DNA from 3 places in the Bacillus sp. DJP31 genome. Region 2 is predicted to be linked to each of the others. Evidence: riboswitches for the same ligand, from Rfam matches in the RefSeq annotation. Region 2 holds a riboswitch; each other region holds the start of a gene.
The links. Region 2 has a riboswitch for S-adenosylmethionine ahead of metX (homoserine O-acetyltransferase MetX). Riboswitches for the same ligand answer to the same signal wherever they lie in the genome.

Region 1: it holds a riboswitch for S-adenosylmethionine, as region 2 does, so the genes downstream of both, metK (methionine adenosyltransferase) here and metX (homoserine O-acetyltransferase MetX) in region 2, are expected to answer to the same signal.
Region 3: it holds a riboswitch for S-adenosylmethionine, as region 2 does, so the genes downstream of both, mtnW (2,3-diketo-5-methylthiopentyl-1-phosphate enolase) here and metX (homoserine O-acetyltransferase MetX) in region 2, are expected to answer to the same signal.

Annotation. Positions count from the first base shown of each region.
Region 1 is NZ_JBMERO010000007.1:63,378-73,756, reverse strand. It holds gene ACOI1C_RS08815 (tetraprenyl-beta-curcumene synthase family protein) at 1-280, opposite strand, end outside; gene ACOI1C_RS08810 (alpha/beta hydrolase) at 314-1,114, opposite strand; gene ACOI1C_RS08805 (gamma carbonic anhydrase family protein) at 1,356-1,868, shown strand; gene ACOI1C_RS08800 (phosphatase PAP2 family protein) at 2,155-2,709, shown strand; gene ACOI1C_RS08795 (glycosyltransferase family 4 protein) at 2,727-3,881, shown strand; gene metK (methionine adenosyltransferase) at 3,926-5,125, opposite strand; SAM riboswitch class I at 5,357-5,466, opposite strand; gene pckA (phosphoenolpyruvate carboxykinase (ATP)) at 5,857-7,443, shown strand; gene ACOI1C_RS08780 (DUF2584 domain-containing protein) at 7,584-7,826, opposite strand; gene ACOI1C_RS08775 (alpha/beta hydrolase family protein) at 7,852-8,634, opposite strand; gene ACOI1C_RS08770 (ABC transporter substrate-binding protein) at 9,263-10,258, shown strand; gene ACOI1C_RS08765 (ABC transporter ATP-binding protein) at 10,273-10,379, shown strand, end outside.
Region 2 is NZ_JBMERO010000032.1:8,155-18,533, forward strand. It holds gene ACOI1C_RS19615 (3-hydroxyacyl-CoA dehydrogenase NAD-binding domain-containing protein) at 119-2,542, shown strand; gene ACOI1C_RS19620 (acetyl-CoA C-acetyltransferase) at 2,600-3,775, shown strand; gene ACOI1C_RS19625 (acyl-CoA dehydrogenase family protein) at 3,814-5,598, shown strand; gene ACOI1C_RS19630 (arsenate reductase family protein) at 5,781-6,137, shown strand; gene gcvH (glycine cleavage system protein GcvH) at 6,211-6,594, shown strand; gene ACOI1C_RS19640 (YusG family protein) at 6,654-6,896, shown strand; gene ACOI1C_RS19645 (toprim domain-containing protein) at 7,012-7,359, shown strand; gene ACOI1C_RS19650 (thioredoxin family protein) at 7,544-7,846, shown strand; gene ACOI1C_RS19655 (hypothetical protein) at 7,906-8,046, shown strand; gene ACOI1C_RS19660 (hypothetical protein) at 8,297-8,635, shown strand; SAM riboswitch class I at 8,791-8,906, shown strand; gene metX (homoserine O-acetyltransferase MetX) at 8,999-10,075, shown strand; gene ACOI1C_RS19670 (homoserine dehydrogenase) at 10,072-10,379, shown strand, end outside.
Region 3 is NZ_JBMERO010000008.1:106,453-116,831, reverse strand. It holds gene ACOI1C_RS09840 (carbon-nitrogen family hydrolase) at 1-333, opposite strand, end outside; gene ACOI1C_RS09835 (pyridoxal phosphate-dependent aminotransferase) at 514-1,686, shown strand; SAM riboswitch class I at 1,757-1,873, shown strand; gene mtnW (2,3-diketo-5-methylthiopentyl-1-phosphate enolase) at 1,958-3,184, shown strand; gene ACOI1C_RS09825 (2-hydroxy-3-keto-5-methylthiopentenyl-1-phosphate phosphatase) at 3,190-3,855, shown strand; gene ACOI1C_RS09820 (methylthioribulose 1-phosphate dehydratase) at 3,852-4,481, shown strand; gene ACOI1C_RS09815 (1,2-dihydroxy-3-keto-5-methylthiopentene dioxygenase) at 4,543-5,061, shown strand; gene ACOI1C_RS09810 (YkvA family protein) at 5,254-5,688, opposite strand; gene ACOI1C_RS09805 (aspartyl-phosphate phosphatase Spo0E family protein) at 5,988-6,248, shown strand; gene ACOI1C_RS09800 (ZIP family metal transporter) at 6,337-7,068, opposite strand; gene ACOI1C_RS09795 (GGDEF domain-containing protein) at 7,779-8,435, shown strand; gene ACOI1C_RS09790 (ATP-binding protein) at 8,547-10,034, opposite strand; gene ACOI1C_RS09785 (MarR family winged helix-turn-helix transcriptional regulator) at 10,288-10,379, shown strand, end outside.

The DNA of each region.
Region 1 (10,379 bases), on a different contig from region 2:
TACTCCGATCACATAAATTGTCCAGATAATCACTGATTGTTTGATAGGCTATGATGAACTTAATACATGACTCCAAATGCTGATAAGACAATAAGGCTATTACACCTCCACCCTCACAATGGAAGGCCTTTTCGTTAATACTTGATAGGGCTTGATTTCGTAATTCTGCGTTGGGAATTCCGTTTGCCCTATTTCTCCAATAAGATAGTTCGTTATGAACAAGTGGTAAAACATCTCGGTAAACCTTTGACATTAAGCTTAAAGGATGAGTTGGTAACATTTTTATAAATCGACTCCTTTTTCCTTAATGCCTCTATTGTACATTCACCGCGAGCTGAGTTTCAACAAATCTCTTTGTATAGTCAAATACAAGGTCACGCTCTGGCTCGTTAAATATTTCATGAAATAAACCGTGCCATTCTTTATATGTCTTGTCTGTTGAGGGCAATTGATCAAACCACGCTTTACCTTTCCCCTTGTTCACAATCTGGTCGTCTCCACCCTGCATAAATAAAATAGGAACATCTGGAGTCTTCTTGACATAGGTTAAGGCCAATTGTGTTGCATGAATAAGTTCACGATACCATCTAATCGACACCTTAGTTACATATAAGGAATCATTACTATCTAGTTCAATGACCTCTTTATTTCTCGTTGCCATAGATGGTGTTAAATTTGTATTCATTCTAAATGTAGGGATTATTTTGTTTAACACTACTGATGCAGCATTCAAAAAGGGAGAAGGTGCCGTTATCTCACAAACTCCTAAGCAAGGGGAAGATAGGATCACGCACTTCACTTGAAAATGTTTTTCCTGCATACAACGAATGACGGTTAATCCGCCCATACTATGTCCTAGTAGAACAATTGGTAATCCATAAGTAAGAGCTTCCTTATACCAACCTTCAACTGTTTCGACGTACTGGTCAAAATGATCAATATGACCTCGATGTCTTCGTGAAGTTGTACCTTGGCCTGGTAAGTCCCCCATCAGAACATGGTAGCCCTCAGTTCTCCACATTTCAATTAACCATTTATAACGACCGTGGTGCTCTGATGCCCCATGAACCATTATTATTACAGCCTTTGCATTCTCCGCTTCCCATCTCCACATACTATCACTCCTCGCTATTTAAAATCATATCTTTGAAATACACAAGTATTCATTGTACTGAAACAACTTTTAATTAATAATGAATGGTCTGTTCATTTGTTTTACCCATGTAAAGTTATTTTTACTTATGATCTACTTGTTTAAAATGGAAAGAACTGAATGTAGAAAAAAACCATACTTAACAGAGTGTTCTATATTTTGTTACAATATCACTAAATACTGTAAAAAGGGGAAATAAAAAATGATATTACCTTATAAACATATAGTACCGACCATTTCGGAAACTGCATTTATTGCTGACTATGTCACGATTACTGGCGATGTAAAGATTGGTGAATATAGTAGCATCTGGTTCAACACGGTTATCAGAGGAGACGTGTCGCCAACTGTTATCGGTAATCGAGTCAATGTTCAAGACAATTGTGTTCTACACCAAAGTCCAAACAAGCACCTTATCCTTGAAGATGATGTTACTGTAGGTCATCAAGTATTGCTGCACAGTTCAACCATTCGCAAAGGTGCACTAATTGGGATGGGCTCTATCATACTAGATGGAGCAGAAATCGGCGAAGGTTCCTTTATTGGGGCTGGAAGTCTTGTCCCACCAGGTAAAATCATTCCCCCAAACTGCATGGCATATGGAAGACCGGCAAAAGTAATTCGTGAACTAAATAAAGAGGATATTTTAGATATGGAACGAATTAGAAGAGAATATGTTGAAAAAGGTCAGTACTACAAATCCATTCAAGAATAAGGATGATTTTTCATCCTATTGTTCTATTTTTACAATATTCTTAAAAATATTGTAAAAAAAAATTATATAATTTCTCATTACTTTTACATTTCCTTAGTATTCCCTAAATATTTACACCTTAAAATGGAAGTATAGAGTTTACTATTCAAAAAAACTTAGTTAAGTTAGGCCAAGTAGTATGGCTAACAATGTTTCAAATTAATCATAACGCACGATTGGTTCTTTCTTCAATTCTCTAAAAGATTAGAACAGACATAATTAGTTTACAAAAGGGGCTAGGTGAATGATGACAAAAATAATAGCAAATTTATATGATTTTGAATGTCATATCTTCCGAAGTGTGAACCGTCATTTTGATCGAAAGGCCCTTAACTTCTATTTCCGCTCAATCACCCACTTAGGTGGTGCAACCTTTACTATTCTGTCTGTCCTAATTCTTATTATTTTATCGCCTACTACAAATAGATATGTTGGACTTGCTAGTGCACTTTCTCTACTCCTAAGTCATATTCCAGTAGCACTTGTGAAGAAGTTTTATCCAAGACGAAGACCTTATTTAGCATTAGAACAAGCGAATGTTACAGTCAATCCTTTAAAAGATCACTCCTTTCCATCAGGACATACTACGGCTATCTTCTCTGTAGTTATCCCATATATTTTTTGGATGCCATTGCTAGGTATTGTCCTATTGCCGTTAGCCTTTAGTATTGGAATATCCAGAATGTATCTTGGGCTTCATTACCCATCTGATGTCATGGCTGGTAGCATATTGGGCACCATCACTGGAATTACTTCTCTTGCTTTTTTACAACAGTTGTTTACTGGATTAACTATCCTTTAAATTTTGGAGGGGTTAGGGTGAAGATTGCGATCTTTACAGATACGTTTGCACCACAAGTAAATGGAGTAGCAAGAACGCTTAAACGCTTCACGGATTATTTAGAACAGCAAGAGATTGAATACAAGGTGTTTGCTCCAGATTGTACAAAAGACGAAGAATTATTTTCTACCCATATTCATCGGTTTACGAGCCTGCCTTTTTTTCTATATCCTGAATGTCGATTAGCCTTACCAAATATGCTTCACGTAAAAAGTCAGCTACAACAGTTTCAACCTGATATCATTCATGTAGCTACGCCCTTTAATGTGGGACTTTGTGGAATTCATTATGCAAAAAAACTAAACATTCCGCTAGTAGGCTCTTATCATACTGATTTTGATCAGTACTTGGAGTATTACGACCTTCAATTTTTATCGCCTATACTTTGGAAATACATGAGATGGTTTCACCGATCTTTTCTTAAAACCTTTGTCCCTTCACAAGAGACGAAAGAACAATTAAAGCGTCACGGATTTACAGATCTCCATATTTGGAGTCGTGGTGTAGACTCTGCCCTTTATAAACCAAATGAACATTCTACAAAGGTGAGAGAAAAATATAAAATCAAAGAAAAGTATGTATTATCCTATGTTGGAAGACTTGCTCCCGAAAAAGATGTTCAAACACTTCTAGAAACAATGAAAGCCTTGCCTCCAAATCTTCAAAAAAATGTTCGCTGGCTTGTAGTTGGTGACGGTCCATCTAAGCTAGATATGCAAAGAGAAACACCAAGTAACGTAACCTTCACAGGCTATCTAAACGGAAAAGAATTATCTGAGGTATATGCAGCTTCTGATTTGTTTGTTTTTCCATCACCAACGGAAACCTTCGGAAACGTAGTGTTAGAGGCACTTGCATGTGGAACTCCAGTTGTAGGTGCAAATTCAGGTGGGGTAAAAAACATTATTAGGCAAGGAAAAACGGGCATTCTCTGTGAGCCGAAAAAGGTTGAATCATTTGTAGAAGCGATCGTGGACCTACTTGAAAATAATGAAAAAAGGACTCATATGAGTACGGAAGCGAGAGTCTACTCCATGACTCAAACCTGGAGTGCAATTTTCAATAATCTTCTAGACGAATATGAAATGGCCATTCATGAATCTAAAGAAACCAAATACGCAAAAATTATTTAATTAAAAAGGCTATCACCTCATTCAAGGTGATAGCCTTTTACTTATTATTGTGCTGCTTGAGCTTTCAAATCTGAAGCTTTGTCAGTACGTTCCCATGGTAAATCAATATCTGTACGACCGAAGTGACCATAAGCAGCTGTTTGCTTATAAATGGGACGACGAAGGTTTAACATATTGATGATTCCCGCTGGGCGTAGGTCAAAATTACTTCGGATTAAATCTACTAGAAGATCCTCAGAAACAGTACCCGTGCCAAATGTATCAACCGAGATGGAAACAGGCTGCGCTACCCCAATTGCATAAGCCAATTGCACTTCTGCCTTGTCAGCTAGTCCTGCTGCCACGATGTTTTTAGCTACATAACGAGCAGCATATGCCGCTGAACGGTCAACTTTTGTTGGATCCTTACCTGAAAATGCTCCGCCACCGTGACGTGCATATCCACCATACGTATCAACAATGATTTTACGACCTGTTAATCCAGCATCCCCTTGAGGACCACCAATAACGAAACGACCTGTTGGATTAATGAAGTACTTTGTATCCTCATCAATTAATTCTTTCGGTACAACTGTATTGATCACATGTTCTTTTAGGTTTCGACTAATTTGCTCGTTCGAAATTTCTGGATGATGCTGTGTTGAGATAACGATCGTATCAATACGAACTGGAATATTGTTTTCATCGTATTCTACAGTTACTTGTGTCTTTCCATCAGGGCGAAGGTAAGGTAGAATATCCTCTTTACGAACTTCTGTTAAACGACGAGCCAATTTATGAGCTAAAGAAATCGGTAATGGCATTAATTCTTTCGTTTCGTTACAAGCATATCCAAACATAAGACCTTGGTCACCAGCACCAATTGAATCAATTTGTTCATCTGACATTTGACCTTCACGTGATTCTAATGCTTGGTCAACTCCCATTGCGATATCTGCTGACTGCTCATCGATAGATGTAAGCACTGCACACGTTTCAGCATCAAATCCGTATTTTGCACGTGTATAACCAATATCTCTAATCGTTCCACGAACAATTTTCGGAATATCTACATAAGTAGATGTAGTAATTTCACCCGCAACTAATACTAATCCTGTTGTAACCGATGTTTCACATGCAACACGAGCATTTGGATCCTTTGCAAGAATTGCATCAAGAATTGAATCTGAAATCTGATCACAAATTTTGTCTGGATGCCCTTCTGTTACAGACTCAGACGTAAATAAACGGCGATTTTTTGACATCTAATTTGTTCCTCCCATTGTTAACTTCAGAAATAAGGTCTACGTGAATCTTTTCTTATCTCTGAAATCTTGTCAGATACGGTACTCATTCTCTTATTATTCTTAATAAAACATAATTTTATTAAGGAGTTCTTTTTTTACGATTTAGCTCAATGATTAGGCTTTACTAAAATGAACATAAAAAAAACCTTCCTTATATTAGAGGAAAGGGTATACGTTCATTCGCCTTTGCTCTTATCGTTCAAGGCTACTTGCGCCTTGCAACAGGTTAGCACCTTATCATAAAATGATGGTTGCTGGGTTTCATTGGGCCTGTTCCCTTCACCGACTCGGGATAAGAGAGTATCCGTTCGGCTCATATCATAACGTATGAGGTCGAAAGATGTCAACAAAAAGAGAAGAGGTTACTCGAATAATTTCACACAACTATATTTGTTCATTTAGATTTATAAAATATATGGGCTGCTGTTATGAAGATCCCATTTTTTAATCTCATTTCCATTTTATGAAACTTGGTTAAATCAGTGTGGGTTTAAGCTTAAATTCAGCTAGAATAAACATTGATTACTGTAACCTGCAGTAAAAGGGGATATTAAAACTATAATGAGCACAAAAATATAGATTAGTATAGACTATTGCTTTAAATATGTTATACTAATTGAAGAAGTAATCATTTAATTTCGATTATTGTTAGATTAATAGAAAAAAATCGTAAAAGGCAGGTTATGAAAATGAATTCTGTTGATACTTCAATCAACTTAAATGGTTTATTAAGCGGACAAAACATTTATACAAACTTATCTGTTTCACAGTTAGTGGAAAAGGTACTCTCAAGAAACGAGGGAGAGCTTACATCTACTGGAGCTGTTCGTGCAACGACGGGAAAATATACAGGGCGCTCTCCTAAAGACAAATTTATTGTAGAAGAAGCTTCAATTAAAGATAAGATTGCTTGGGGCACTGTCAACCAACCGATTTCAGAAGAAGCTTTCAATCGCCTATATAAAAAGGTATTAACGTACTTAATGGAAAAAAACGAGCTATTCGTTTTTAAAGGATTTGCTGGTGCTGATGAAAAGCATCGCCTACCCATACAAGTTATCAATGAATATGCTTGGCATAATCTATTTGCCCATCAGCTATTTATTCGTCCAACTCAAAAGGATTTAGCAGCACATGAGTCAGGATTCACCGTCATTTCAGCTCCAAATTTCAAAGCGGATCCAAATGTTGATGGAACTAAATCGGAAACATTTATCATTATATCATTTGAACAAAAGATCGTTTTAATTGGTGGTACCGAATATGCAGGAGAAATTAAGAAATCTGTTTTCTCTATTATGAACTATTTACTGCCAGAATCAAACATTTTACCTATGCATTGTTCTGCTAATGTTGGTGCTGAAGGTGATGTTGCTTTATTTTTTGGTTTATCTGGAACAGGAAAAACAACATTATCTGCTGATGCAAACAGACGCCTTATTGGCGATGATGAGCACGGCTGGTCTAATTCTGGTATATTTAACATCGAAGGTGGATGCTATGCGAAGTGCATCAATTTAACTCGAGAAAAGGAACCTCAAATTTTTGATGCGATCCGCTTTGGTAGTGTTCTCGAAAATGTTATGATTGACGACCAAACTAGAGCTCCAAATTTTGATGATACTTCATTAACTGAAAATACTCGTGCTGCCTATCCGATTCAGGCAATCGACAACATTATTGAACCTAGTATTGCTGGAAATCCGAACACAATCATCTTCTTAACAGCAGATGCATTTGGTGTACTTCCTCCAATCAGCAAACTTACGAAAGAGCAAGCAATGTATCACTTCTTAAGTGGTTATACAAGTAAACTAGCAGGTACAGAAAGAGGAATCACGTCTCCACAAGCAACATTCTCCACTTGCTTTGGATCACCATTCTTACCTCTTCCTGCAACGGTCTATGCTGAAATGCTTGGCAAGAAAATCGATGAGCATTATGTACAAGTATTTCTCGTTAACACAGGTTGGACTGGCGGAGAATATGGAGTTGGAAGCCGAATGAAGCTTAGCTACACTCGTGCCATGGTTCAAGCTGCCTTAGAGGGAGAATTAAGCAACGTCGAAACAGCTAAAGATGGGACCTTTGGACTTGAAGTCCCTTTACACGTTCCTGGTGTTCCTGATGAAGTACTACAGCCTGAGCAAACTTGGACTGATAAAGAAGCTTACCATATGAAAGCAACTGAATTAGCAGCTAAGTTTATAGAAAACTTTAAAAAATTCTCAAATGTCAATGAAGATATTGTTTCACTTGGTGGACCAACAAAATAACAAAACCAATAACGATTAAATCAAAAAGCCTGTATCGTAGATTACTAAGTAATCATTGATGCAGGCTTTTTGATTTAATCCCCGTCAAACGGTAAGATCCTATTGTTGTAAAAGGAATTCAAAAAAATCTTCCTTAAAAATTAATTTGTCGAATTAAGCGAAATCAATTCATATGTAATTATCGTTTTCTGACTCATCATAACTACTTTCTTAATAATAGCAATGCCATTTGTGTCAGAGTCCTTTTGCTTTTTTACTTCTAGTGGAATATCAAGTGGATATAAGCGATATCCCTCCTTTTCAAGAGTAAACATATTTTCCTCTACTCTCTTTTCCAAACCTTTTGTCACAATCATTGTATTTAACTCTAGGGGCATTCCCATTTTTCTTACCTCCAATAGTTTGTTTTTATTGTTTCTTCATCCAACTGGTCAAATCCTGCACAATTTTCCGGTTAATTGCTGGTGGGAAATAATGTGTATACTCTTTAAAATACCAGGACTCAACAGGTATTCTTAACTCCTTTAGTCGTTTTTCTAATCGATAGGAATGCTCAATGGAAACATTCTGATCCTTTTCACCATGTATAAGTAAGACAGGAGCTTGTACATTTTCTAAGTAGAATAAAGGCGTTCTCCTTTTATACTGCTCCGGTACTTTAGTCGGTGTTCCACCTATCACTCTTTTCATCATTTTTCTCAAATCTAATCGCTCATCATACGTCAAAGTCATATCAGATACCCCGCCCCAGGAAACAATCGACCTTATTTTCGAGTCTTTTATCCCAGTGATTAAAGCCATCACACCTCCTCTAGAAAAACCAAACACATGAATGCGACTTTGATCAACCTTATCATGCTTTCTTAGAAGAGCTAACGAAGCAATTGCATCATATCGGTCTTCTCCAGCAAAATCCTCATTGCCCTCCCCACCTTGATTTCCTCGGTAAAATGGTGCCATGACAACAAAGCCCTCAGAAGCAAATTGAACAATCCTTCCGACACGGACCTTACCTACATTCTTAATACCACCCCTCAAATAAAGAAACCCATCATACCTCCCTTCCTCCTTAGGCTCAGCAAGCAAACCCTTTATCTTTAACCCCTGACACCAATACGTGACAATATATAAAGCTATCCTCGGACTTGGTGAAGGAAAACGCTGCATCTCAATCAAAGTACCATCTTCCATAAGATTCCTCCAGTTATCTAAGCATTCTTTTAAACGGTTAACACAACGCAATACATAGGTTAATGATAGAAAATAACTGTTTACTCAAACTTTATTGTTATACACATAGTGGTTGATTTCCTCTCCAGGATGCTTGCTTTTTAGCTTGGCGGGCGGGTGAGCCTCCTCAGCGCTTTGGCGCTATGCGTAAGTCTCACCTGTCCCGCCGTGGCTGCAGGAGTCATCGCATATCCGTTCCAATCAACTTTCTTATCAAGGGTTTGTCTTATTTAAACCTATGACAAAAACAACATTCTTTTAGAAAATAGCCTAAAAGGTGAATAACTAATTATTGTGTTAGTTTAGCCACCTAAGAAAAAATTTTAGAAAAGAGCATTAATATTATAGGGTTTTAATTATAGTTTTTGGTTGGTTTTGTTTTGGTTTTTGGTTGGTTTTGTTTTGGTTTTATCTTGGTCTCGTGCCGAGGCCTGCTTCCCCGAATATGCTTCTCCCCACTCCCCACCCAACTACCCCCTATGTATGCCCACCCAAATTGATTTCCCTATAGGCATTCACACATTTTTTTCACCATCATATCCTATTGTAAGTAATTACTTAACATTTAACTCTTAGGGAGGTCTTTTCTATGCGTTTCTATAAGATTGGTATAGCCATTCTATTATCTGTTCTGTTCCTTCTTTTAGTAAGTGGTTGTGGTCAAAGTGGCGTCCAAAAGGTCCGGGTCGGCGAAGTCACTCACTCCATTTTTTTTGCTCCTCAGTATGTCGCCATGTCTGAAGGTTTTTTTGAAGAAGAAGGATTAGAAGTTGTCCTCCAAGGGACATTTGGTGGCGATAAAACAATGACTGCCTTGCTTTCAGACGGTATTGATATTGCCTTAGTTGGTTCAGAAACGTCAATCTATGTATATGCACAAGGTTCAAGTGATCCAGCTATCAATTTTGCTCAATTAACTCAAACAGATGGAACCTTTTTAGTTTCTCGTGAAAAGATTGATAATTTCACATGGGATCAAGTAAAGGGTAGCACGTTTCTAGGACAACGAAAAGGCGGCATGCCTCAAATGGTTGGTGAATTTGTTTTAAAGAAGCATGGCATTGACCCACAAGCTGATTTAAACCTTATTCAAAACATCGATTTTGCAAATATCGCGAGTGCTTATGCTTCAGGTACAGGAGAGTTTGTTCAGTTGTTTGAACCAACAGCCAGTATTTTTGAACAAGAAGGAAAAGGGCACATTGTTGCTTCCTTTGGGAAGGAATCAGGTCATGTACCTTATACAACCTTTATGACAAAAGAAAGTTATCTAAAGGATAATAAAGAAGTCGTTGAAAAGTTTACAAGAGCGATTTACAAAGCTCAACAATGGGTAGAGACTCATTCTTCAAAAGAAATAGCCCAATCTATTGCACCTTTCTTTGAGGATACAGATAGTAACTTAATCGAGACAGTTATCGATCGCTACAAGGAACAAGGCTCTTATGCGACAGATCCCATTTTAGACGAAGAAGAATGGAATAACCTACAGGATATTATGAGTGAAGCAGGAGAACTTCCTACAGAGGTAGATCATAACGTCTTAGTCAATACTGAGATCGCGGAGAGTATCATCTCAGAATAAAGGAGATGAGGAACATGAATGTTTTAACGATCAACCAGGTTCATCACACCTATTTCACAAAAAAATCGATGACCACAGCTATTGAAAATATTACACTTTCAGTTGAGGAAGGGGAGTTTGT
Region 2 (10,379 bases):
CAAGCACGGTCAAAAGATGACATCTTAAAGTGAAAATGATCTTCGTTTATATATTGCGAAAATTTCTAATATAGATTATAGTGAATGTAGAAGAGCTGTATATTTTTTTGATTAAAAAATGAATGAGGATTCATTCAACAATCGAAAGGGGAGAGTAAGCTTGAGTCGAAGCATTCGAAAAGTAGCTGTTTTAGGATCAGGAGTCATGGGTTCTGGTATTGCTGCACACTTAGCCAACATTGGAATTCCTTCTATATTATTGGATATTGTACCTAGAGATGTGACTGAAGACGAAAAAAAGAAAGGGCTTACACTTGAGGATAAGATTGTTCGTAATCGTCTTAGCCAAACAGCCATTCAAAAGCTGTTAAAGCAAAAGCCTGCACCTTTAGCAACAAAAGAAAACCTCTCTCTCATTGAAGCAGGAAACTTGGAAGATGATTTGGAGCGTCTGAGTGACGTCGATTGGATTATTGAAGTCGTCGTTGAGAATTTAAATATAAAGAAACAAGTTTTTGCTCGTATAGATGAAGTGAGAAAGTTAGGAAGCATCATCAGTTCAAATACTTCTGGTATTTCGATTGAAGCGATGGCTGAAGGGCGTTCTGAGGATTTCCGTAAACACTTCTTAGGAACACACTTCTTTAATCCACCACGTTACTTAAAGCTACTTGAGGTCATTCCAACGAAAGATACAGATCCCGAAGTGTTGTCGTTTATGAAAACCTTTGGTGAAGATATCTTAGGAAAAGGCGTAGTAGAAGCGAAGGATACTCCAAACTTTATTGCCAACAGAATCGGAACTTATGGTCTCCTTGTAACGGTTCGTGAAATGGTAAAGGGTGGTTACAGTGTTGGTGAAGTAGATTCTGTAACAGGTCCATTAATCGGAAGACCAAAAAGTGCAACCTTCCGTACATTGGATGTCGTTGGTTTAGATACGTTTGCCCATGTTGCAAACAACGTATATGACCAAGTTGAAGGGGCAGAAAAAGAAGTGTTTGAAGTGCCAACCTTTATGAAGTCGATGCTTGAAAAAGGATGGCTGGGTAGTAAGTCTGGTCAAGGTTTCTTCCTTAAACAAGGAAAAGAAATACTTGAGCTTAACCCTGAAACACTAGAGTATGAGCCAAGAAAAAAACTAATGGCAGCTTCTATTGAAATGAGTAAGCAAGCAAAAGGTGCTGATAAGCTAAAAGCCCTTGTGTATGCAGATGACCGTGCTGGAAAGCTTTTATGGAATATTATTAGTCCCGCACTTATTTACTCTGCTGAACTAAAAGGTATCATTGCAGACGATATCGTAGCGATTGACCAAGCTATGAAATGGGGCTTCGGTTGGGAGCAGGGGCCGTTTGAGCTTTGGGATGCGATTGGACTAGAAAACTCAGTTAAGAAAATGACATTAGAAGGCTTGCAGGTACCGGGTTGGGTTCTAGAATTACTTCAATCAGGTCAGACATCTTTTTATAAAAAAGAAGATGGAAAGCAGTTGTTTTTTACTAATGGATCATTCGAATCTAAAGAAGTAAATCCAAAAGTCATTCATCTAAAAGGTCTAAAAGAAAAGAATGGCGTGATCAAGAAGAATAGTGGTGCTAGTTTAATAGACTTAGGTAATGGGGTCGCAGGACTAGAGTTCCATTCACAGAGCAATGCCATTGGTTTAGACATTATCCAAATGATTAACTTTGCAATAGAAGAAGTCGATCGCAATTATGAGGGACTTGTTATAGGAAACCAAGGTAAAAACTTCTGTGTAGGAGCAAACCTTGCGATGATTTTAATGGAAGCACAAGATGACAACTTTTTCGAAATAGATATGGTTGTTCGTAACTTCCAGCAAGCAATGATGAACATCAAGTATAGCCCGAAGCCGGTTGTCACAGCACCATTTGGAATGACGCTGGGTGGAGGAGCTGAGATTTGCTTACCTTCAGCGCATATTCAAGCTTCAATGGAAACGTATATGGGACTTGTTGAGGTTGGTGTTGGTTTAATCCCTGGTGGTGGAGGAAACAAAGAGCTATACATTCGTCACCTTCAAGGTCTCCCAAATGGTGTGGAAAAAGACCTTGGGAAAATTACAAATGCTGTCTTTGAAACCATTGCGATGGCAAAAGTGGCTACTTCAGCAGCAGAAGCAAGAGGAAATAACTTCTTATCTAAAAATGACGGAATAAGCATGAACGGAGACCACTTATTGCACGATGCAAAGCGTACTGTTTTAGCACTTGCAGAAAGAGGTTACCAAGCACCGAAACGTAACAAGGTTCCGGTTGCTGGTGATACGGGCTATGCGACACTTTTACTTGGTGCTCATGGTATGCTGAACTCTGGCTTTATCTCTGAGCATGATTTTAAGATTGCCAAAAAGCTTGCTTATGTTTTAACCGGTGGAAAGGTTGCTTATGGTACAGAGGTTGATGAGCAATACTTACTTGATTTAGAAAGAGAAGCATTCCTAAGTTTAGTTGGAGAACCGAAATCACAGCAACGTATGCAACATATGCTTGTTAAGGGTAAGCCATTGCGTAACTAATAGACTCATAGAGGGGGTTGTTCCCCTCCTATTTAAAACAAGAACGGAGGGTTCATGTTGAGAGAAGCAGTTATTGTTGCAGGGGCAAGAACACCAGTTGGAAAAGCAAAGCGAGGTACACTTGCAAATGTTCGTCCAGACGATCTTGGTGCGATTGCTGTAAAAGAAACATTAAAGCGTGCGAACAATTATGAAGGAAATATAGATGATCTGATTATCGGATGTGCTATGCCAGAGGCAGAGCAAGGCTTGAATGTAGCGAGAAATATTGGTGGATTAGTAGGACTACCAAGCAATGTACCTGGAATCACTATTAATCGATATTGTTCATCTGGATTACAAAGTATTGCCTTTGGTGCTGAGCGCATCATGCTTGGACATTCGAATACAATTCTAGCTGGTGGAGTCGAGTCGATGAGTCTCGTGCCAATGGTTGGTCATAATGTTCGTCCCAATATCAAGCTTGTTGAGAGTGCTCCAGAATACTATATGGGCATGGGTCATACAGCTGAACAAGTAGCTGTTAAATACGGAATAACACGAGCAGATCAGGATGCATTTGCTGTTCGTAGTCACAAACTAGCAGCGGCTGCCATTGCTGGAGGAAGATTTGCCGATGAAATTGTCCCAGTTGAAGTAACACTTAGACAAGTTGATGCTAATCATAAGCTTCAAGAAAGAACGATTCTGTTTTCTCAGGATGAGGGAGTTCGACTTGACACTTCAATAGAATCGCTTGCCAGGCTAAAGCCTGCTTTTAATGTGAGAGGTACTGTAACAGCAGGAAACTCTTCACAAATGAGTGATGGTGGAGCAGCTGTATTACTAATGGATAAAGAAAAAGCACTTTCAGAAGGTCAGAAGCCTCTAGCGAAGTTCCGTGCATTTGCCGTTGCTGGTGTCCCACCTGAAATTATGGGAATTGGACCAATCGAAGCAATCCCTAGAGCGTTGAAAATTGCAGGCCTTGAGTTATCTGATATCGGTCTATTTGAATTAAACGAAGCCTTTGCTTCTCAATCCATTGCGGTTATTCGTGAGTTAGGTCTTAACGAAGAGATCATCAATGTAAATGGTGGAGCCATTGCACTAGGTCATCCAATGGGTTGCACAGGAGCAAAATTAACATTATCACTTATTCATGAAATGAGACGTCGTAACGTACAATTCGGTGTTGTTACCATGTGTATCGGTGGAGGTATGGGTGCTGCTGGAGTGTTTGAACTTTTATAGGATAGTAAGCAATAAATAAAAAATAGGAGGTATATCAAATGACAAAAGCAACGGAACATGTAATTAAAGGTGGAAGCTTTTTAATCGAAGATATTGAAGCAGAACGAGTATTTACACCTGAGGACTTTACGGAAGAACATAAGATGATTGCAAAAACATCAGAAGATTTTGTGGTAAATGAAGTGTTACCTCATTTAGAAGCCATTGAAAATCATGAGTTCGACAAGTCAGTCAAGCTTTTAAAGCAAGCTGGTGAATTAGGTCTTTTAGGTGCTGATGTTCCTGAAGAATACGGCGGACTTGGGCTAGATAAGATCAGTTCAGCCGTTATTACCGAGAAGTTTGCTCGTGCAGGAAGTTTTTCACTATCGTATGGTGCTCACGTTGGTATTGGATCATTACCTATCGTACTTTTTGGAAGTGAGGAGCAAAAGCATCAGTATTTACCAGACCTAGCATCGGGTGAAAGAATTGCCGCTTATGCATTAACAGAGCCAGGTTCAGGTTCAGATGCATTAGGTGCAAGAGCGACTGCGAAATTAAACGCAGAAGGTACTCATTATGTGTTAAATGGAGAAAAGCAATGGATTACAAACTCAGGTTTTGCTGACGTTTTCGTTGTGTATGCAAAGGTTGATGGGGAGCATTTCTCAGCATTTATCGTTGAAAAGAAATATCCAGGAGTTTCAACAGGTCCTGAAGAAAAGAAAATGGGGATTAAAGGATCTTCTACTCGTACATTGATTTTAGAGGATGCAGTAGTACCAAAAGAAAACCTACTTGGTGAGCTTGGAAAAGGCCATGTTATTGCCTTCAATATTTTAAACATTGGTCGTTACAAGCTAGCTGTTGGTACAATTGGTGGTTCAAAGCGCGTACTTGAGGTATCGGCAAAATATGCGAACCAACGTCAGCAATTCAAAACACCTATTTCAAAGTTTTCATTAATCCAAGAAAAATTGGCTAACATGTCTACAATGCTTTATGCAATGGAGAGCTCAGTATACCGTACAGTAGGTCTTTTCGAGGATCGTATGAGTCGTTTATCAGAAGAAGAAATTAAAGACGGTCGTGCAGTAGCTGCATCGATAGCTGAATATGCGATTGAGTGTTCTTTAAATAAAATTTTCGGTTCTGAAACTCTTGATTTTATCGCAGACGAAGGTGTACAAATCCATGGTGGTTATGGATTTATGCAGGAATATGAAGTAGAAAGAGCCTACCGTGACTCTCGCATTAACCGAATTTTTGAAGGAACAAATGAAATTAACCGTTTGCTTGTACCTGGTACATTCATTCGTAAGGCAACCAAGGGTGAATTACCACTTTTCCAAAAAGCAATGGCCCTTCAAGAAGAGCTGATGATGCTAATGCCTGAAGAAGTCGGCGATGGAGTATTAGATCAAGAGAAACACCTAGTTAAAAATGCGAAGAAAATCGGATTATTGCTAGCTGGTCTAGCTGCTCAAAAGTTTGGACCAAAGCTTGAAAAAGAACAAGAAATCTTAGTGAACATTGCAGATATCGTAAGTAATGTTTACTCTATGGAATCAGCTTTACTTCGTACAGAGAAAGCGATCAATAAAACAGGTCTTGAGAAGAATCAGCAGAAGCTTTTATACACTCAAGTATTCTGCCAAGAAGCATTCAATGAAATTGAAGCTCATGCAAAAGAGACACTTATTGCAACAGAGCAAGGTGACGGTTTAAGAATGATGCTTTCTGCGTTAAGAAAGTTCACTCGCCACACGCCAATCAATGTAATTGCCAAGAAGCGTGAGATTGCTGCTGGTATCATCGAAGCAGAACGTTTTATTGTATAAGTAAGCTTGAAGCTGCTAACAGAAATGCTAGCAGCTTCTTTCATTTATTTCTTATATTTAGAGAAGGACTCTCGTAAAAAAAGTCGAATAAGTAAAGAGAGTGTTCCGTTTAGTAGGAAAACCTCGATATCTATGTTAAAATACAGAAAAATGCGTATCCTATAAGTTGGTGGTGAAAATCCGTGTCATTAACATTTTACTGGTATCCGAAGTGTGGAACTTGCAAAAACGCAAAGAAATGGTTGGATGAGCATGAAATCCAATTAAAGGAAGTACATATAGTAGAGAACAATCCATCCAAAGAGGTGCTCTCAGAGCTTTACAAAAAGAGCGGGCTTGAGCTTAAGAAGTTCTTTAACACAAGCGGGATGAAATATCGTGAATTAGGGCTAAAGGATAAAGTGGCAACAGGGTCTGAGGATGAACTTCTTGAGTTGTTAGCGTCAGATGGTATGCTAGTTAAACGTCCACTTGTAACAGATGGACAAAAAGTAACAGTCGGATTTAATCAAAAACAATTCGAAGAGACATGGCTTTAAACAGGAAAAAAGATAACTTATTATTAGTTACTTTTCATAAAATTACTTTATATATTTTCTTGGAGGGATTGCAGTGAATACACCTAAGGAACTACGTTATTCAGAAGAGCATGAGTGGGTAAAAGTTGAAGGAAATAGAGTGACAATTGGAATTACTGATTTTGCTCAATCTGAGCTAGGTGATATCGTGTTTGTTGAGCTTCCTGAGGTTGGCGATGAAATCTCTTTCAATGAACCATTTGGTAGTGTTGAATCTGTTAAAACAGTTTCAGAGTTATATGCTCCAGTTAGCGGAAAAGTGGTTGAAATCAATGAAAATCTTGATGACAGTCCTGAATTTGTCAATGAATCTCCATACGAAAAGGCATGGATGATTGTTGTAGAACTTACGAATGTTAGTGAAGTTGAAAAACTCATGACAGCAGAGCAATACGAAGAAATGATCAATCAAGACTAATGATTTTTTTTATTATGGACACTCTAAGGTTATACAAATAGACTAAGGAGTGTTTATTTATGCTTGAGCGAAAAAAGCTTGAAATTACCGATCGAGTGGTTGGGAAGCTTGGCCAGAATCAAATGGATTTATATGTAGAAGACCAGCCAATTGGCAGGATGCTTTTTACGAATCAAGGTAATCAATTCGAACTTAAGACCGGTTATGAGCATGAGGAGAATAAGATTTATCAGAATGCTGATGTAACAACAGGTCCTGATCAAAAGTACACGGATTGTGATGAAGAAAATGGTTGGTGCTAAGACAGTGGAACATCCACTGTCTTTTTACTCATTTTGCGCAAAATGAATTTGGTTTGAATATTGTATTAGAAAGAGTTTTCTTTTCTAAACAAATTCGTACGTAATGGGTGATGTTATGATTCGCGGCGAAGTCAAAAGGGTCATTATTGTTGAGGGTAAGTCAGATAAGAAGAAAGTCGAAATGATTATCAGTGAACAGATTGAAATCATTTGTACAAACGGCACCATTGGCACAAGTAAACTAGATGAATTAATAGATTATATATATGATAAAGAGGTATATATATTAGTGGACTCAGATGAATCAGGGGAAAAGCTGAGAAAACAATTCCGCAGAGAATATCCAGAGGCTGAGCACCTATATGTGGACAAAATGTATCGTGAGGTCGCAAGTGCCCCGGATCAACACATAGCCACTGTATTACTTAGTGGGAACATCGATGTACATGCAGGATATTTATAAAATAAGAAATTATAAGTTTTTTTAACCTGGGTACTAATCTAGCTCCAGCGCCTAGACCCCCCGAGGTCAAATAACCTGAATCAAATAAAAGGTAAGACCACCCTTTTATTCGCTTTATGAACATTTGCTTGTCGGGTCTGAACAAGGCTCTTGCGCTTATTCTAATAGGAGTGAGAAATAGAAAATGGAGGAATGGTTGGATTTTCAATTAGAAGAAATAGATCAACATACAACACATGCCGTGTTTTTGTACACCCCATTGTGTGGTACATGTAAGGTAGCTGAACGAATGATTACAGTAGTCGAAGAATTAGTACCTCATTTGCCGATAAAAAAAGTGAATCTTAATTATATACCAAAGATCTCAGAACAATTGGAGATTCAAAGTGTACCATGTCTTTTGCTATTTAAAGAGGGACAATTAAAAAAGAGAATATTTGCGTTTCAATCGGTTGACTTTCTGTATACAGAACTGAAAAACATTTGAAAGTACTTGTAGATTACTTATTATGAAATTTCCTCACTTCGAATGTTCAACAAGAAATTATTCACCTTAAAATAAACAAAGGCTGGAAAGAGAAGGAGATAGCAAGTTTTCTAATTATGAGCGCGGGTAAGGTTAAAATCAACATGTTTCGAGCAAGAAAGCATTTGAAAACAAGGTTTCACCAACAATTTACAGCATAGAAGGGCATTCACCAATTTTGGTGGATGCTTTTTTCCTTTTCTATTGGAATTTGTTAAGTAATCGTTCAATCTGTCAAACCTTCTGTAAGTCCTGCCTAATTTTCTCAACAAATGACATATTTCTCAGGAAATAAACAGAAATATGTATGATTATGTATTTCTCTTAATAAACTGTCGAACGATAAATAAAGGTAGTTCAATTCAATCTGTGGAATTCACTAAGTAGAATAAAAACGGGAGTGAGAGTTACATGATTGAGCTACTTAAAAGATTTTCTGCGGTTGTTTTAAATGAACCACATCTGAAACCAGTTCTTCCACAGGAAGCAATGATCATTTGTTTTCAATATGATTACAATCTCCTATATCTTCAAATTTCAGCTAGCCATTGTAAGGTTTATAAAAGTTGTCATGATCAAATTGACATTTTGATTAAGGGTAATTCGGATTCAGTAAATCTCATCATCACCGGGAAGGAAAGATTAAGAAAGCTGGAGTCTAGAAGTGAAATAAAAATCACCGGGAAATTTAAGGATATATTAGTAGTAGAGACCCTATTTTGTCTATGTGAGAAAAGACTTTCAGCATAATTAATAAATAGGTGCATACAATTCTTATCAAAACAGATTATAATTCGATGGTTTAAAATTTTCAAAAAATAGTTTGACAGGTAAAAAAGAGCTGTGATATAGTCAATTCATAGCAATGATGAATTAGCAAGCTGAAGCGTTAATTGAATAGAGTTTTCTTATCCAGAGTGGTGGAGGGTCTGGCCCTATGATACCCGGCAACCGATTTTCAAGTTTACTTGAAAACACGGTGCCAATTCCTGCAGAGTGTAAAAACTCTGACAGATAAGAAGAGATGAATGTATACTTTCACCCTCTTCTTATTGAAGTGGGTTTTTTTAATGGGGATTTTTAAAACGTACAATTAGTTTAAGGGAAGGAGTCATGCAGAAGGTGAAGGAAGAAATAGCGTCTGAATATGGCGAAATTAATATAGGGGACTTTACAACCGAGCTTGGCATTACCATTCCAGATGTCTACATTGCATTTGAACGAATTGGTCATAAAACTTCTCCCGTCATCCTTGTATGTCATGCCTTAACGGGTAATCAGTTTTCGGTCGGAACAAGGGATCAGCCTGGATGGTGGTCTGGACTCATTGGTGATGGGGGATATATTGATACAACTAAATGGCAAGTGATTACGATGAATGTACTTGGAGGCTGTAATGGGACATCAGGTCCTTTAAGCCTTGATGGAAATGGGAATCCTTATAGATCTTCTTTTCCGTTTGTGACAGTTAGGGACATTGTGAACAGTCAATACCAAGCATTGGAAAAGTTGAATATCCATAAGGTTCATGCCATAATCGGTGGCTCACTTGGTGGTATGCAGGTCCTTGAATGGGGAATTCTTTATCCCGAATTTGCGAAGACTTTGTTTCCGCTAGCGACTTCTCCCTACTTGAGTGATTTTGGAATAGCCTATAATTCAATTGCGCGTTATGCCATAACAAATGATCCGCGGTGGCAAAATGGAGAATATGAGGCCAATCCAGAGCTTGGTCTAAGTATAGCAAGGATGATTGGAATGATCTCTTACCGTTCAGCAGACTTATTCAATCAAAGATTTTCAAGAGAGGAACGGGATGGCTGGGGTGATCATCATCTGGAAAGTTCGTATCAAATTGACTCCTATTTAAAGTATCAGGGTGAGAAATTCTTAAAAAGATTTGATGCGAATAGCTATTTATATTTACTCAAGGCAATGGACCACCACAATATTGGTCATGAACGAGGAGGCTGGAAGCAAGCTTTAAAAGAGATTCGCTCGAAGGTCATCGCGATTAGTTATAAGAGAGATATCATTTATTCTAGTGAATTATTGTCTGAGCTCTTGGAGGTTTGTCAGGAGAATAATCTATCCTCAAAGCATTATGAGGTAGAAACCGTTTTTGGTCATGATGGATTTTTAGTTGAATTTGAGAAGTGGGGACATCTAGTGGAGGGGGAGCTCGGGTGAAGTCAATTAAAGTAGTGCTTTTAGGGTTAGGAACCGTAGGGAAGGGATTATACGAAACAATCAATACCCATCAACAAAAGCTGCATGAGGCTACAGGTCTTCCAGTAGAAATCGTAGGAATCTTAGTCAAAGATGCAGATAAGCCTAGAGAAATCAAAGGGAACATTACAATAACGACTAGTGTTGAAGACTTGTTAGCACTCCAAGAGGTAGATATAGTCTTTGAAGCAATCGTCGGCATTGAGCCTGCCAATACGTATATTAAGAGATTCATTGAAAAAGGTAGCCATGTTATCAGTGCGAA
Region 3 (10,379 bases), on a different contig from region 2:
GCTATATTCACCAACAACTTCACCTTTGTTATCTACGATGAACATAGTATTGTATACACCTTCGTTTGTTTTTTTGGCAATTGAACCGCCAACGATGTGTACATGGTTCTCTTTTGCAAGCTGACATAAGAAGTCTTTTGTTTGCTGCCCGTCCTCGTCAGCAATGTCATCAAGTCTAGTTAAATCATACCCAGTAGTCCAAAGTTCCGGAAGAACAATAATATCTGGTTTTTGAAGGAGGGCTTCCTCTATTTTTTTCTCGACTTGTTGAAAATTTTTGTCGGGATTCCCAAAAGAGATATCGAATTGGATACAGCTTATTTTTATGCTCATGTTTTATCTACTCCTTACAAAATAACTTTACAAGTTGTCACTAACAATATATTATTTTTGACTAGAAATACAATAAGAAAATTCTACATTTACTGCTCTGCTAAAAAAAATACTATTCATTTACTTTCCATTCGTGCGAATGAAAGTATAGCTTCTCTACTATGATTTAAGGAGTTTGAAATGAGAACATTCAAGCAGTCTGAAATACTTAAAAGTCTACCCACTCAATTTTTTGCTACACTTGTAAGTAAGGTAAATAAAGTCATGGAGCAAGGCTATGATGTTATTAACCTGGGTCAAGGTAATCCTGATCAGCCAACACCTGAACATATTGTAACGTCATTAAGAGAAGCAGCTGCCAACCCACAATACCATAAATATTCACCGTTTCGAGGACAACAATTTTTAAAAGAGGCGGCTGTAACCTTTTATAAACGAGAATACGGAGTGAACTTAGACCCAGATAAAGAAGTGGCCATCCTTTTTGGTGGAAAAGCAGGACTTGTTGAAGTACCTCAGTGCTTATTAAATCCAGGGGATCTCGCATTAGTACCGGATCCTGGTTATCCTGATTACTGGTCAGGGGTAGAACTTGCAAGAGGAAAGATGGAGTTTATGCCCTTAAAGGCTGAAAATGACTTTTTACCTGATTATAACGAGATTGACCAAGCGGTGTTAGAAAAGGCAAAATTAATGTTTTTAAATTACCCAAATAATCCGACCGGGGCAATTGCTACAAAGGAATTCTTTGAAGAAACTGTTCAGTTATGCAAAGATAATAACATTTGTGTGGTTCATGATTTTGCCTATGGAGCAATAGGATTTGATGGAAAGAAGCCGATAAGCTTTCTTGAAATAGAGGGTGCAAAGGATATTGGAATTGAAATTTATACCCTTTCTAAAACCTACAATATGGCTGGCTGGAGAATTGGATTTGCAGTGGGGAATGAAAGTGTAATTGAATCTATAAATCTCCTCCAGGATCATATGTATGTAAGTTTGTTTGGTGGGATACAAGTTGCTGCTGCAACTGCTTTATTATCTCCACAGAATTGTGTAGATGAATTAGTCGATCGTTATGAAGCTAGACGTAATACGTTTATTGAAGGGTTGAAGGGCATAGGCTGGGATGTTGATGCACCCTCAGGTTCGTTTTTTGCTTGGCTTCCGGTTCCAAAAGGATTTACATCTGTGAGTTTCTCAGATTACTTACTTGAGGAAGCTCATGTTGTAGTAGCTCCAGGAATTGGATTTGGTCCATACGGAGAAGGCTTTGTCAGGGTTGGACTTTTGTCTGATGAAGATAGGTTGCTTGAGGCAGTGAATCGGATAAAAGCCTTGAACATATTTTAGGATTGACAAAAATCCCTCAAGCTGTCATAATCCAAATTAATTTGATTAAGATTTAATAATTAAATAGTATTTCTTATTAAGAGTAGGCGGAGGGACTAGCCCGATGAAGCCCGGCAACCGATTTATCTATACACAGTCTAGATAAGCACGGTGCTAATTCTTGCAGCTATGCGCTGAGAGATAAGGAGACGGTGAATTTAAACGATACCCTCTTCTTATTGAAGAGGTTTTTTTCATTTAAAATGTTTTTTTATAAATTGAGGTGTTGAAATTGACAAGAATAAAAGCTACTTATCTCATACATGACGCAAAAAACGATTTATCCAAAAAAGCAGAAGGTATTGCCCTTGGTTTGACGATTGGATCGTGGACCGACCTTCCAAAACTCCAGCAGGAACAGTTGAAAAGGCATAAAGGAGAAGTTCTTTCCATACAAGAGCTCGAGGATAGTCAAAAGGCTAACCAATATTTTGGAAAGAAACTAAAACGTGGAATAGTTACAATCTCCTATCCGATAGAAAATTTTTCACTCGATATCCCAGCTATTTTGACAACTGTGTTTGGGAAGCTATCTCTCGATGGAGAAGTTAAATTAGTAGATTTGGATTTTTCTGCTGAAGTAAAGAGTGCTATGCCTGGTCCAAAATTTGGAATCGAGGGTATTCGTTCAAAGCTCGGTGTCTTTAACAGACCATTAGTGATGAGTATTTTTAAAGGTGTACTTGGTAGAGATATTCACTACCTAAAAGATCAACTTAAGGAACAAGTTTTAGGTGGCGTGGATCTAGTGAAGGATGATGAGATCCTTTTTGATAACCCACTCACTCCTTTTGAGAATAGAATTGAAATCGGTAAAAATGTGCTAAACGAAGTTTTTGAGACAACTGGCCATCGAGCCCTTTATGCTGTGAATTTATCGGGGCGTACGTTTGAATTAAGAGAGAAAGCAAGAAGAGCTAGAGAACTTGGTGCTGATTGTTTATTGTTTAATGTATTTGCTTATGGAATGGATGTTTTACAAGCATTGGTTGAGGATCCAGAAATCGATTTACCCATCATGGCTCATCCAGCAGTAAGTGGAGCCATCACACCATCAGAGTTTTATGGTATACAAAATCCGTTGTTGCTAGGAAAGCTATTGAGATATGCGGGTGCTGATTTTTCACTGTTTCCTTCTCCTTACGGAAGTGTAGCGCTAAAGCGAGAAGAAGCACTTGGAATTGCGGCTGAACTGACTATAAACGAATTGTTCAAGAAGACTTTTCCAGTGCCTTCTGCTGGTATTCATCCTGGTTTGGTTCCATTTTTGGTCAAAGATTTTGGAATTGATTCTGTCATTAATGCTGGTGGCGGAGTACATGGTCATCCAGACGGAGCGATAGGCGGGGGGAAAGCTTTCCGAGAAGCAGTCGATGCAGTAGTTGAAGGTCGTTCTTTAGAGGATGCGGCACAAGAGCATGAGTCTTTGAAAAAGGCGCTTCATTTATGGGGGATGTAAGAAGCATGAAGCAACCAATCATCTTTTGTGATTTTGATGGAACGATTACCGAAACCGATAATATTATTTCTTTAATGAAAAAGTTCGCACCGTCTGAATGGCTGGAAGTTAAGGATCAAATTCTTTCTCAAGACATTTCAATTCAAGAAGGGGTTGGGAGATTATTCGGTTTACTTTCATCAAATCTTAAAGAAGATCTTATTGGGTTTTTAAAAGAAACGGTGATGATCAGAGAGGGCTTTTCTAAGTTTGTTCAGTATACAAGGGATGAAGAAATTCCACTTTACATAGTGAGCGGTGGGATAGATTTTTTTGTTTATCCATTATTGGAAGGGCTGATTGAACGGGAATATATTTATTGCAATGGTTCAAATTTTTCTCTTGAGACCATTCAAATTCTTTGGCCAAATGAATGCGATGAAAACTGCTCAAATGGTTGTGGATGCTGTAAGCCATCTATTATGAATAAATTAGCAGGACCCGATGAACATATTATCGTAATTGGCGATTCGATCACAGATTTTCAAGCCGCTAAAATGGCCCATACAGTGTTTGCTCGTGACTTCCTAATTGAAAAAATGGATGAATTGGAAAAACCGTATCATTCGTTTGAGACGTTTTATGATGTCATTGAAACGCTAAAGCAAAAAAAATCAGAGGTGGATGTGTGAGTAATTTTAATGATAGATGGAATGTACTTGCTGATATTAAGGACGAACTAGCATGGCGGGATTGGTTTCCTGCAACCAGTGGGAATTTGTCCATTAAAGTGTCCAACGATCCCCTAACTTTCTTAGTAACGGCAAGTGGCAAGGATAAACGGAAACGAACAGGTGAAGATTTTTTACTAGTAGATGAGTTCGGGTTACCGATTGGAGAGACAAACCTTAAGCCATCTGCTGAGACATTGCTTCATGTTGAGGTATATAAACGAAGCTATGCAGGCTGCTGTCTTCATGTCCATACAGTCGATAATAACGTCATTTCAGATTTGTTCTACTCCAGTGGGGAGATTGTGTTTCAAAAGCAGGAAATCATCAAGGCATTTGGACTATGGGATGAGGATTCGACATTCACGGTACCAATTATCTATAATCATGCGAACATTCCAACATTAGTAGAAGAATTTATACCAAATATAAAAGAAGATGCAGGTGCAGTGCTTATACAAAATCATGGAATTACAGTTTGGGGAAGAACCCCTCAAGAGGCAAAACGATACTTAGAAGCCTGTGAATTCCTATTTACCTATACATTAAAAATATTAACCTTAAAGCAAGTATTAACAGCAACTTAACACATTAAAGCAGCAGATACTTTAATGCATAGATAGTATGAATTTAAGGGAGGAATGAAAGATGGCAACTATTCGTATTCATGGGAGTAACGAGGTAATTGAGGACCAAGGTAATGTAGCTGCATTTTTGGAGAGTAATGAGGTTATTTATGAGCAGTGGGATATTACGAAACTACCTTCTGACTTGAATGAAAACTATCAGCTTTCTGATGAACAAAAGCAAGCTATCTTAGAGGCATTCCATACTGAAATTGAAGATATTTCAAAAAGAAGAGGCTATGAAGCAGCTGATGTTATTGCTTTATCAGAGTTGACGCCAAATCTAGATCAACTATTACAAAACTTTAAGCGTGAGCATCTTCACACAGATGATGAAGTACGTTTTATTGTGAGTGGTCATGGTATTTTTATTATTAAGGGGAAGGATGATGTATTCTTTGATGTCAGACTAAATCCAGGAGACTTAATTTCTGTACCAGAGAATGTTGTTCACTATTTCACGTTACAAGAAGATCGAAAAGTTGTGGCCGTGAGGATCTTTGTAACTACCGAAGGCTGGGTTCCAATTTACAAAGATTAATGAGGCGAATGCATAAAAAAGTAGGGAACTTTTCATAACGAAAAGTTCCTATTAAATTTAGACCTTCCGCTCCAATCACCTTATTTATAAATGGGTTGCTTTTCCTATTAAAAAACAACAATCTTTTAGAAAAGTGTCTTAATTAAAAAACATATATTAGCATAAGCCAGAGTGATATACTTTACGCACTTCTTATAAAGTTGAATTGGGATTTGTTTCTTGGATGGATGTTTCGTTTGATTTCCAAATCTTATATTGATTTAAATCCTTTTCAATTTGCTTAAAAATAAAGGCAATTATTGCGGCATCATCAATCAGTCCAACCCCAATAAAAATGTCCGGAATTACATCGGTTGGAACGACAAAGTAAAGTATCCCCACGACAATCATCGTTAATGTTTTGTAAGGGATTTGACGATACTCTCCTGAGATCCAATCATGATAGGCATCTAATAATAGCAATAATTGATCTCGGAAGGTTTGTATTCGTCCTTTTTCAGAATTAGTTTTCTTACTGGCTTCCTTCCACAGTTCCTTTGCTTTATGCCGATCCTTAATATATTCAAGAGCTTTTCGCTTATATTTGGTTACAGTAGTCTTTGATTGTCCATCCCTATCCTTTTCCACCCTAATCCCTCCTATGATACGAATACATTTCTACATCTAGTTTACCATTAAAGCATAAAATTCATAAGATATGTGTACCACAAAGCGATATACGACAAGAATCTACAAAAAACCAAAAATCCTACTATGAATGAGGAATCTATCGCAATAAAACACTGAATTCGTCACATTCTTTTAAAAAAATGTTCGAGAAATTTGTCTAATTTTGCAATTCTATTTACATATATAGTAGAATTTGTAATAATGCTTATACAGGAATAAAAGTTTCATGCATTAGATGGGTAAAGGGGGGGAATGTGTTGGCGGCTAATACAGGTCTAGATATAAATGTGCTGCTTAGAGAGATAGATAAAAAGAGAGAAATGATGATAACAACAGCATTGGCAACTAGTTTCACAAGTGAGGAAACAATAAAATGTAGCCAAGAACTAGATCTGATGATTAACCAATATCAACGTTTTAATCTGATAGAAAAAAGAACGGGTATATATGGTGCTATTATGAGTGTCCTCGCTTTGTTTGTTTTAAATCCCTATCGAATGATAAATAAAATTAGATAACTTACAATTAAAGCCCATTAGAAAATGTTTACATGTTAAAACATTTTCTAATGGGCTTTCCTGTAGTAGTTAGTTGTAAATCGATGAATTAGAATAGTTGAAGCAAAGCGACCATAAGTAATAAGCCAAAAATGAATGAATAGGTAGCAAATTGCTCATTTCCGTCACCATGACTTTCAGGAATTAATTCTTTGTAAATGATAAATAACATGGCCCCAGCAGCAAATGCCAGTCCATATGGCACAAGAAATGAAACGAAGGACGTTAACATAAAACCGATTATTCCACTAACGATTTCAATGGCTCCTGTTAAAGTGGCAATAATAAATGCTCTGAACTTACTAATCTTCTGTTGTATTAAAAATAAGGCAACTAAAAAGCCCTCTGGAGCATTTTGTAGTCCGATAGCGAAAGCAATCATGTTTCCTGTTTCAGATGCATCAGAGGCGTAGCTAACTCCTACAGAAAGACCTTCTGGAATATTATGTAGAGTAATTGCAGCAATAATTAGCAATGCTTTTTGATCAAATTCAAGACCCTTGCGAGTATGCCCAAGATCAATATGAGGTATATTCTTTTCAAGTAAGGTTAGTACGAAAACTCCGAGTAATAATCCAATTGTAAGTTGAAATAATCCACCGCTTAGTAAGGCTTCAGGTATTAAGCTCATAGTAGAGGCCGCCATCATTATTCCAGCAGTAAAAGCAAGTAAAATGTCTCTCCATCTATGGGTTACTTGCCTCTGTAAAAATAGAATGGGTAAAGCCCCAACTCCAGTAGCGAGCGAAGACAATATACTCCCAATCAGCAATTCTTTCATAATAATCTCACCTTTACAAACATTTTACTTACAATTATAGTCCTGTCTAGCGGTAAAGTACAATCCGGGTCAATAATGATGGATACTTAAGCTAAGTCGAAAAATAGTAGATTAAAGCTTTGCTCCACTATATATTGAATGATATTCGTCATTTTTCTGTAAAAATCTCCAATCTCGTTTACTTTCCTTTGGTCAAATAATAGAATAAACCCATATTATAAGTCGGTGCCTAAGGTGGACCAAATGTTGAAGAACAAGACAGTTTGAACCCATGCTCAATCATATTCTAAAAGAAAACTTCTATTCTATCACTACTAATTGGATACTCTTTTTTCTCATAATTTTTTTCCTAGACTCAAGAGCGGGAAAAAATATAAACTGGAAAATTCACGCAATTTATTTTCCATTTATGCCTTACCATTTATTACGGTTCTTATCGTCATAAAGCAGGCCATCCATCAAACATCACAGCATATAAAAGTGGAAAATGGAAAGTTCTCCATTTCAAATGAATTTAGGCAAGGCATAGCTATTCTTCCAGATAGTATATACCAGTTACAAAGAAGTAATAGTGGTGATATTGTCTTTTTTTATCTAGAGGGGGGTAATAGTGCAGAGGCACTAGGAATTGCAAAAGAAAAAATAAGGTAAACGAGTAAAAGACATTGTGACAAAGGAAATATTTGAATCCATAATCTTACCTTTAGAACTTGCCCTTTTTAGGAAATGTTGTTGAATTTCAAATTCGAACCGATGCGCATGTTTTTGAGCATTATATAAAGACTATTTATGATCCACTTACGAATCGAATTAGTGAAATTAGTGAATACGGAATTGATGTTACATTAAAAGAGCTTACGGTAAAGCGAATGAAAAGCTTAACTGATTATGACCAATTGAACGGCTTATTCAACCGAGAGAAATACTCTCAAATGGTTGAAAGGTTTATAAAAGATGATGAAGAATATAAACAAATTTCACTTTTGTTAATTGACCTTGATGATTTTAAGCATGTTAACGATACACTCGGTCATTCTTTTGGGGACCAGCTCTTAATCCAAGCCTCAAATAGGTTAAAACATTTTTTTCCTGATCAACTTTTATTTTGGCTAGGGGGGGATGAGTTTGCTGTTTTATTTACCTCACCAATCTCTAGGGACCAAATTATTCAAAATGCTCAGCAGATTGAGGATCGATGGTTAAAGCATCTTCCTTTATTCCTTAATGTCAGAGACCTCGTTTTGTATAATGTGTTTCATAAAAAGATGGATATTGCGAATGCCAGCGAGCGTTTGTTGGCCCTATTAAGTGAAATAAAGTCGAGAATCCTCACTCAAGAGTCTATTATAGATTTCTGCAAGCTCTAAAATGAAAAGCCGTCATTAATCAATTTATTAATTGGCGGCTTTTCTTCGATTAAAACTTTTTATATGATTTTCTCATGAATAGAGCCTGATTAATAATCAACTATTCGGGAATTATTCCGCTGGAAAGAGAACCTTTACTTCAGTTCCTACAGTTAACTCGCTGTGAATGGAAATTTCACCTCCATACATAGTTACAATTCGTTTACAGACAACTAGTCCTAGTCCAGTTCCAGTCTCTTTCAATGTGAAAAAGGGATCGAAAATTTTATTTACTAATTCTCGAGGGATTCCTACTCCCGTATCTTTAATTGAAATAGAACAGTAATGATCAACTTTTTTAATAGAAATAGCAATATTGCCACCATTTTTCATGGCCTCTAGAGCGTTCTTTGTAATATTTAAAATGACCTGCTTTACGTGATCCTTAGCACAATAAATCATCATTGATTGCTCGTCCATTTCGAGAGAAAGCTGGATATTATATAAATTTGCTTCTGACTGAATGAGCGGTAACAGCTCATTCATAATATGCTTTATATCATTTAGGGAGTGAATATCTGCGATGGGATTTCCGAGTACTAAAAATTCACTAACAATCTCATTTATTCTTGATATTTCCTGTTGAATCACTTCAAAATAAAAACGATCTTCTTTATCCTTGTATTTCTCACTTAGTAATTGAACCAGTCCTTTTATCCCTGTTAATGGATTACGAATTTCATGGGCAGAACTAGCAGCTAATTGACCAACTATCTCAAGCTTTTGACTTTCATTTTGCAATTTCTCATATTTAGCATTTTTTCGTAAAACCATATATTTATTTAAGAGATAAATTGTATTGGTTATGAAAAGAAAGATAGAAGAATATTTAAATATAGTCCAAAAAAGCCAAGTAATAGAGTGTTCATTCACTCCAACTTGAATATTCCATGGTGCATTTCTAAGAATGGTTTCAACGTATACTTGGTTACTTCCCTTAAATACATTTTCTGTTTCAAATATGATCTGGTTGTAGCCATTAAGCACTTTTATGCCTTCATCAGGAGTTAGAACACGCATTATATTCTGAATGTAATCCACTCTAATATTTACGAGTAATAATCCAATTGTTTTTTCATTCTTGTCTATAATGGGAGTGACCATTGTGACAAGCTCTCCTCCAGTTGTGTGATTCTTAATTAAAGGAGATATTTTTGTTTCCTTTGCAACAATTGCGGATTGAACATAATTATTATCTAAGATATTTACTGGTCCTATCGGAGAGGATCCTATTTGCACGTTTCCTTGTGAATCTGCAAAATAAAAGCCAAAATAAAGTGGGCTCTCTTGATTGCTCTCCTCTAAAATTCTTCGGATTTCATCTGTTTGAAGAAATTCCTTTGTAGCAAGTACTTTCGCAAGCATCTCTAAACTAGCTTTTGTTTTTCCAAGCAATTGATCTAATTGATCTCTGTAAACACTAGCTGTTTGCTTGGCCTCCGCTTGAAGAACAAGTTTTTTTTCCTGTAACTCTGAGTAAACGAAATAAGAACTAATAATAATAGAAGGAAGTAAGACTACTCCTATGTAAAATAAGATTGAAGTCCATGTAGATTTCACTCAAAATGTCTCCCTTGATGAATAGATTGATAGTTTAATTATATACTATGTAATTTTCATATCCTAGTATTCAAAGCGTTAATGGTTCGATAAAATATTTATAAAATGTAAAAATATGTATAGTCATACATTCGTAAGCGTATCGTTTAGAGACATGAACAATCATTTCTTTTTTTATTGACAAAACTGAAGACAGTTTAGTATTATTATCTTTAATTCAAGATAATTCAAATTGATAAGGATTTGGTTTTTTATGGATACTAGAAAAGATATAGATGCATCCCTTAAGTTATTTGTTGTATTGTCTCGTGCCTATCGAAGTGTAGGGGATAGTGCGAATAAGTC